3 regions of the Streptomyces sp. NPDC046870 genome follow, and region 2 is predicted to be linked to each of the others. Evidence: riboswitches for the same ligand, from Rfam matches in the RefSeq annotation. Region 2 holds a riboswitch; each other region holds the start of a gene.
The links. A riboswitch is a leader RNA that binds a small molecule or an ion and turns the genes downstream of it on or off. The one in region 2 is predicted to bind cobalamin.
Positions count from the first base shown of each region.

Region 1 (2,252 bases), on a different contig from region 2:
ACCTGGGTGATCCTCTCCGCGGGCATGGCCATCGCGCTCGGCACCTACATCGGCGGCTGGCGCATCATCCGCACCATGGGCAAGGGCCTGACCGACCTGGAGCCGCGCCAGGGCTTCGCCGCCCAGACCAGCGCCGCCACCGCCATCCTGGCCTCCTCCCACCTCGGCTTCTCCCTCTCCACCACGCACGTCGTCTCCGGCTCGGTGATGGGCGCGGGTCTCGGCCGCAAGGGCGGTGTGGTCCGCTGGTCCACCGCGACCCGCATGTTCGTCGCCTGGGCGCTGACCCTGCCCGCCGCCGCGCTGGTCGGCGCGGGCGCCGAGTCCGTGACCGACCTGGGCGACTGGGGCACCGCCGTCGTCGCCGTCTTCCTGGTCGCCGCGAGCGCCGCGATCTGGAGGATCTCCCGCCGCGAGGTCGTCGACCACACCAACGTGGTCGAGGAGACCGAACCGGCCGGTGTGGTCACCACCGCCATCGCCGCGGTGACCCCGCCCCCGGTGGGCATGGTCGCCGAGGACCTGACGGCCACCATCCCCGCCCCGGCCACCGAGCCCGCCCCCGCCCCGGCCGCCCCGCCGGCCGCCGCGGTCTGACCCCGCGCACACGGTTACTGAAGGAAGCATCCCCATGAAGATCGACTGGGCGGCCCTCGGCTCCGTCTTCGGCGTCAGCCTCGCGTCCACGGTGGGCCTGGTGGTCCTGTTCACCCTCGGCATCAACGGCCTGTCGCGCCGTGAGAAGGCCGCGGCCCGGGGCGGGTCCGCCGCCCTCGCCGTCACCGGCGCCTACGTGTGCTTCGCGGCCTGCGCGGCGGCGGTGGCGTACGGGATCTACCTGATCGTCGTCAAGCCCTGACGGTCCGGAACCTGACGGCCCCGCCGGGCCACCGCCTCAGCGGGGCCGGCGGGGCCTTCGCATGTCGTCGCACCGGCCTCCCGGCCGCCGTCCGGCGGACCGGCGGTGTGGGCCTCAGCACAGTCCGGCGTCCCAGGTCAAAGGCAAGTTGACGGCCGTTCCGGGCGCGTGGTGGACTGCCCAGGCCATGTACGGCGGCAAGAGAGGAAGCCGGTGCGAATCCGGCGCGGTCCCGCCACTGTCACCGGGGAAGAACCCCCGGGAGCCAGGAACTCTCACCGCCGATTCACGTCGAACCAGGGCGCGGACACCCTGAGTGAGGACACATATCGCCATGCTCGGCTGCCGATCGAGGACCCGTACCAGGACCGTTCCTGTTCCCACCGCCGGCTGAGCCGATGGGTGCCGATCGCACATACGCGTACGGTGCCGCCGCCGGCGTCCTCGGTGACCTGCTCCTCGGCGACCCGCGCCGCGGGCACCCGGTCGCCGTGTTCGGGCGGGCGGCCGGGGCCGTGGAACGCGCCCTGTGGCACGACCACCGTGGCTGGGGCGCCCTGCACACCGCCGTGTGCGCCGGCGGCGCCGTCGCCCTCGGCGCGCTGGCCGCACGCGCCGCACGCCACCGCCCTGCCGCTTCCGCCGCGCTGACCGCCGCCGCCACCTGGGCCGTCGTCGGCGGCACCTCGCTCGCCCGGGAGGCCCGCACCATCGGGCGCGCCCTGGAGGCCGGGGACGTCGAGGCGGCCCGGGCCCGGCTGCCGCACCTGTGCGGCCGGGACCCGCAGGCCCTGGACGCCGACGGCATCGCGCGGGCCGTGGTCGAGTCGGTCGCCGAGAACACCTCCGACGCCGTGGTCGGCGCGCTCGTCTGGGGCGCCGTGGCCGGCGTCCCGGGCCTGCTCGGCTTCCGGGCGGTCAACACCCTGGACGCGATGGTGGGTCACAGGTCGCCCCGCCACCGGCGCTACGGCTGGGCCTCCGCCCGCCTCGACGACGTCGCCGGCTGGCCGGGGGCCCGGCTGACCGCCGTGCTCGCCGCCGCGGCCGGACCCGATCCACGCGGCGCCCTGCGCGCCTGGAGGGCCGACGCGCACAGGCACCCGAGCCCCAACGCCGGGCCCGTGGAGGCCTCCTTCGCGGGCGCCCTCGGCGTCCGCCTGGGCGGCACGCTCTCCTACGGCGGCCGGGTCGAACACCGCCCGGTGCTGAACGGCGCCACCGGACGGCCGGTCCGCGTCACCGACATCGACCGGGCCGTGCGGCTCTCCCGCCGCGTGGGCCTGCTCGCGCTCGGCACCACGCTGGCCGCGCGCGCCCTGCTGAAGGGACGTGGCAAGTGAACGGTGGTCTCCTCGTCGCCGGCACCACCTCCGACGCGGGCAAGAGCGTC
Region 1 is NZ_JBEYXM010000011.1:175,525-177,776, reverse strand. It holds gene AB0946_RS24125 (inorganic phosphate transporter) at 1-597, shown strand, start outside; gene AB0946_RS24120 (hypothetical protein) at 632-859, shown strand; cobalamin riboswitch at 1,015-1,157, shown strand; gene AB0946_RS24115 (cobalamin biosynthesis protein) at 1,258-2,202, shown strand; gene AB0946_RS24110 (cobyric acid synthase) at 2,199-2,252, shown strand, end outside.
Region 1: linked by a shared signal. The riboswitch ahead of AB0946_RS24115 (cobalamin biosynthesis protein) and the one ahead of AB0946_RS05385 (ribonucleoside-diphosphate reductase subunit alpha) in region 2 are both predicted to bind cobalamin.

Region 2 (2,252 bases):
CTCCTCGCCCCACAGGTCGACCAGCTCGGGCACGTCGGCCGGGGAGAACAGCGACCACTGCCCGTCGGCGTCGACCCGGCGCATGAACTCGTCCGGGATCCAGTGCGCGAGGTTGAGGTTGTGGGTGCGGCGGGCGTCCTCGCCGGTGTTGTCCCGCAGCTCCAGGAACTCCTCGATGTCGGAGTGCCAGGTCTCCAGGTAGACCGCTGCCGCGCCCTTGCGCCGGCCGCCCTGGTTCACCGCCGCTACCGACGCGTCCAGCGTCTTCAGGAACGGCACGATCCCGTTGGAGTGCCCGTTCGTCCCCCGGATCAGCGAACCGCGCGAGCGCACACGGGAGTACGACAGACCGATGCCGCCGGCGTGCTTCGACAGGCGGGCGACCTGGTGGTAGCGGTCGTAGATGGAGTCCAGCTCGTCGAGCGGGGAGTCCAGCAGGTAGCAGGACGACATCTGGGGGTGCCGCGTACCGGAGTTGAAGAGGGTGGGGGAGGACGGCAGGTAGTCCAGGCGGCTCATCAGCCGGTACAGCGCCGCCACTTCGTCCACGGAGCGGGTCGTGTCGTCCTCCGCCAGGCCGCTCGCCACGCGCAGCAGGAAGTGCTGGGGCGTCTCCACGGCCTTCCGGGTGACCGGGTGGCGCAGCAGGTAGCGGCTGTGCAGGGTGCGCAGACCGAAGTAGCCGAAGCGGTCGTCGGCCGCGGGGTCGACCAGTGCGTCCAGGCGCTCGGCGTGCAGCCGCACGAACGCGGCGGTGCGGTCGGCGATCAGGCCCTCGCGGTGGCCGGCCGCGACCGACTCGGTGAAGGACGTCACGCCCTGCGAGGCGGCCTCGTCCCGGATGGCGAGGGTCAGCAGCCGGGCGGCCAGCTTCGAGTACGCGGGGTCCTCGGAGATCAGGCCGGCGGCGGCCTCCGTGGCCAGCTCCCGCAGCTCCGCCTCGTCGGCCCGCGCGGACCGGCCGCGCAGCGCGGCGGCGGCCACCCGGCCCGGGTCGGCGTCGGGCAGGTCGGCGGTCAGCTCGGTCAGGGTCCGCAGCAGCGCGGCACCGGGACCGTCGGTCTCCGGCTCGCTGACTGAAGCCGGGTCGGCTGGCGCGATGGTCACGTGGGGCTCTCCCTCGCTCGGCACGGGGCCTGGCGGAGGCAGGGGCGGTCACGAGCGCGCACGGCGTCGCGTCCACCGGCCCATTCCACGAGGCCCGGACGTCGGAACCACCCGGGCCTGGACGGCCGGGTGCACCGCCGGCAGGTCTTCGGACTCGACACGCGTGCGGGGGCACACGGGTACACCGTTGCGGGACAGTTCCGGATTCACACCGGATTCCCCTGCGACGACAGCGAGGACGAGCATACATCTAGTGCCGGGCTGCCATGTCACCCCCAGATGTTGTGTCGACGCGGCCTCAGAGGGTCAACTCGCACGCGAGGAGCGTGAGGTCGTCCCGGCCCGGGAGGACCGCGGGCATCCTGATCCCCCGCCTCTCCCGGACCGGCGATGTCGGACATGGGGCAGCCGGAGGTGACCCCACCGAGGAGCACGCCGTCGCGGGCGGCCACGAGGACGTCCGCGGCGGCGGCCCGCTTCGCCGCGTCCCTCGGCTCGCCCCGGTACCGGTCGCTCTCGTCGAAGGCGAGGAGGCCGTCACGGAGACAGGCCCCGGCGGTGATCTCGCCCAGGTCTCACTCGCCGGGAGCGGCTTGCCGGGTTGCGGGGCGGAATGCCCATGTTTTCATGGAAAGAGGTGCTGTGTGGGGTCCTCCGTGCCGAAAGCTGGTCTCGGAAGGAGAACGCACCATGACGAGAATCGTCCGCCACCCACCGGGCAAGGAACGACCACGCAACGCGCCGATGGCGACGCTGTACGTGCGACGGGCGTGGCGCCGGATCAGACGGTTCCTCCTGGCCTACTGGCACCACCTGACCATCAGTTCGGAAGCCCGGCTCGACACCACCCGCCCCCGCAAGTGGCGCAGATGGGCCTCGTACACCAACGCGAACCGGGTCGTCTGGGCCCTCGCCGCCCTCGCCGTCCTGGCGTGGCTCGCGGAGGGCGTGTACATCCTGGTCTCGCACCACACGACGCGGTTCGAGACGTGGCGGAAGGACAACGCGGGCTTCGACGCCCTCCTCCGCTTCGTCGGTCCTGTGCTCTCCGCCTCGATCGCCGCCGCCCTCTTCCTGTTCTTCTGGTACTGGTGGACCAAGCGGCGCTACCTCGCGAAGGCACGCAGGCATCCCCGCGCTCTGGT
Region 2 is NZ_JBEYXM010000002.1:201,558-203,809, reverse strand. It holds gene AB0946_RS05385 (ribonucleoside-diphosphate reductase subunit alpha) at 1-1,107, opposite strand, end outside; cobalamin riboswitch at 1,229-1,366, opposite strand; partial or broken gene AB0946_RS05380 (GNAT family N-acetyltransferase) at 1,479-1,679, opposite strand; gene AB0946_RS05375 (ATP-binding protein) at 1,798-2,252, shown strand, end outside.

Region 3 (2,252 bases), on a different contig from region 2:
GTACCTGGAGACGGTCGCGCGGTAGGCGCTACTCGGCGGCGGACGGGGAGACCGCCCAGCGCTCCTCCACCCGGGCGACCTTCCAGTACGCCAGCGCCGCCGCCCACACCAGGACGAACAGGCCGACGATGAGGTAGCCGACGTTGTCCAGGTCCAGGCCGGCGATCCAGCCGGTGATGTCGTCGTGCAGGCCGAACTTCTCGTGCAGGACGCCGACCAGCTCGATGGTGCCGATGAAGAAGGCGACCGCGACGGACAGACCGGTGATGGCGAGGTTGTAGAAGACCTTGCGGACCGGGTTGGAGAACGCCCACTGGTAGGCGAAGTTCATGAACGTGCCGTCGAGGGTGTCGAACAGGCTCATCCCGGCGGCGAAGAGCAGGGGCAGGCAGAGGATCGCGTACCAGGGCAGCCCCGCCGCCGCGCCCGAGCCCGCCATCACCATCAGCGTGACCTCGGTGGCCGTGTCGAAGCCGAGGCCGAAGAGGAAGCCGAGCGGGTACATCTGCCCCGGCCGCGAGACGGACTTCGTCAGCCGGCCGAGGACGCGGTTCATGAACCCCCGCGAGTCCAGGTGCTGTTCGAGCTCCTTCTCGTCGTACGCGCCCGCGCGCATCGCCCGGAAGACCTTCAGGATGCCCACCAGGGCGATCAGGTTCAGGGCGGCGATGAGGTAGAGGAACGTGCCGGAGACCGTCGTACCGAGGAAGCCGAGCACCTGGTGGGTGGTGGATCCCTCGTTCATGACCTTCCCGGCCAGCGAGGTGCCGCCCGCGATCAGCAGGGCCAGCAGCACCACCACGCTGGAGTGGCCCAGCGCGAACCAGAACCCCACCGACACCGGCCGCTTGCCGTCGGCCATCAGCTTGCGGGTGGTGTTGTCGATCGCCGCGATGTGGTCGGCGTCGAAGGCGTGCCGCATGCCGAGGGTGTAGGCGGTGATGCCCAGCCCGACCCCGAAGACGTCGGAGCCGACCTTGTAGTGCTCGGGCGCGACGAGGACGTAGAGGATTCCGAACGCGACGACGTGGAGGGCGACGATCACCGCCAGCAGCCCCACCGTCTTGACGGTGTCCTCACGTCGCCAGCGGAAAGACGTGGCATCGGCCATGGGTTCACGCTCCAGCACCTCGTGGATCACTTCGTGAGCTGCCGTGGCCGGTCTCCTGGCTTACGGGTCGTACGTCCGCCGTTCCTGCCTTCCCGGTCTGCGACCAGTGGCCCGGCGGTGCCGGACGGAACGGGAACTCCCCGATCACAGTGGCGAGGGCCGCGTCGACCTTCCATCGACTTCCCGAGCACCACGGCCCGCCCACCGTAGAGGGGCACGCGGTTTCCTGCATAGCTGCGCACCTGCGCAGGTATCGAAGATCACAAAGAGGGGGCCTGCCAGACTGGCCCCATGCATCTCGTGCCTGCCGACCGAGCCGACCGTCGTTCCATCGACGGGCACCGGGTCTGCGAGGCGATCGCCGCCATCGGTGAGGCGGGGCGTCTGCGCACCTGGGCCGACCGTTTCTCGCTGCTCGCCGACGCCAACCGGCTGGCGCTGCTGGTCGCGCTGCACCGCACCGGGCCGCTCGCCGTGTCGGACCTCGCCATCGCCACGGGGATGAACGACCCCGCCGTCTCCCAGGCCCTGCGGCTGCTGCGGGCGGCCGGGGTCGTGGCGGGGGAGAAGGAGGGGCGCGTGGTGCGGTACAGGGTGGTGGACGCGGACGTCCGGGGGCTGTTGGAGCACTGCGTGGGCTGAACGGCCCTGCAAGGTTGCCTTTCCGGGCAATGTGGACAGATACAGATTCCGTACCGTCGTCCGTCCCCTGGGAGCCCGTATGGCAGACCTCTCGCCGGACCTCTCGTCCAGGAACCCCGACTGGTGGCGGCAGGCCGTCGTCTACCAGGTGTACCCGCGCAGCTTCGCCGACGCCGACGGTGACGGCCTCGGCGATCTGCGGGGCGTCACCGAACGGCTGGGCCATCTCGCCTCCCTCGGCGTGGACGCCCTGTGGCTGAGCCCCTTCTACCCCTCCGAACTCGCCGACGGCGGCTACGACGTCATCGACCCGCGCGGGGTCGACGAGCGCCTCGGCACCCTGGACGACTTCGACGCCCTGGTGGGCGAGGCGCACCGGCTCGGGCTCAAGGTCGTCGTGGACATCGTCCCCAACCACACCTCCCACCTGCACCGCTGGTTCCAGGAGGCGCTGCGCGCCGGGCCGGGGTCCGCCGCCCGGGAGCGGTACGTCTTCCGG
Region 3 is NZ_JBEYXM010000003.1:240,230-242,481, forward strand. It holds gene AB0946_RS09625 (nucleoside hydrolase) at 1-25, shown strand, start outside; gene AB0946_RS09630 (HoxN/HupN/NixA family nickel/cobalt transporter) at 29-1,111, opposite strand; cobalamin riboswitch at 1,139-1,321, opposite strand; gene AB0946_RS09635 (metalloregulator ArsR/SmtB family transcription factor) at 1,403-1,753, shown strand; gene AB0946_RS09640 (glycoside hydrolase family 13 protein) at 1,833-2,252, shown strand, end outside.
Region 3: linked by a shared signal. The riboswitch ahead of AB0946_RS09630 (HoxN/HupN/NixA family nickel/cobalt transporter) and the one ahead of AB0946_RS05385 (ribonucleoside-diphosphate reductase subunit alpha) in region 2 are both predicted to bind cobalamin.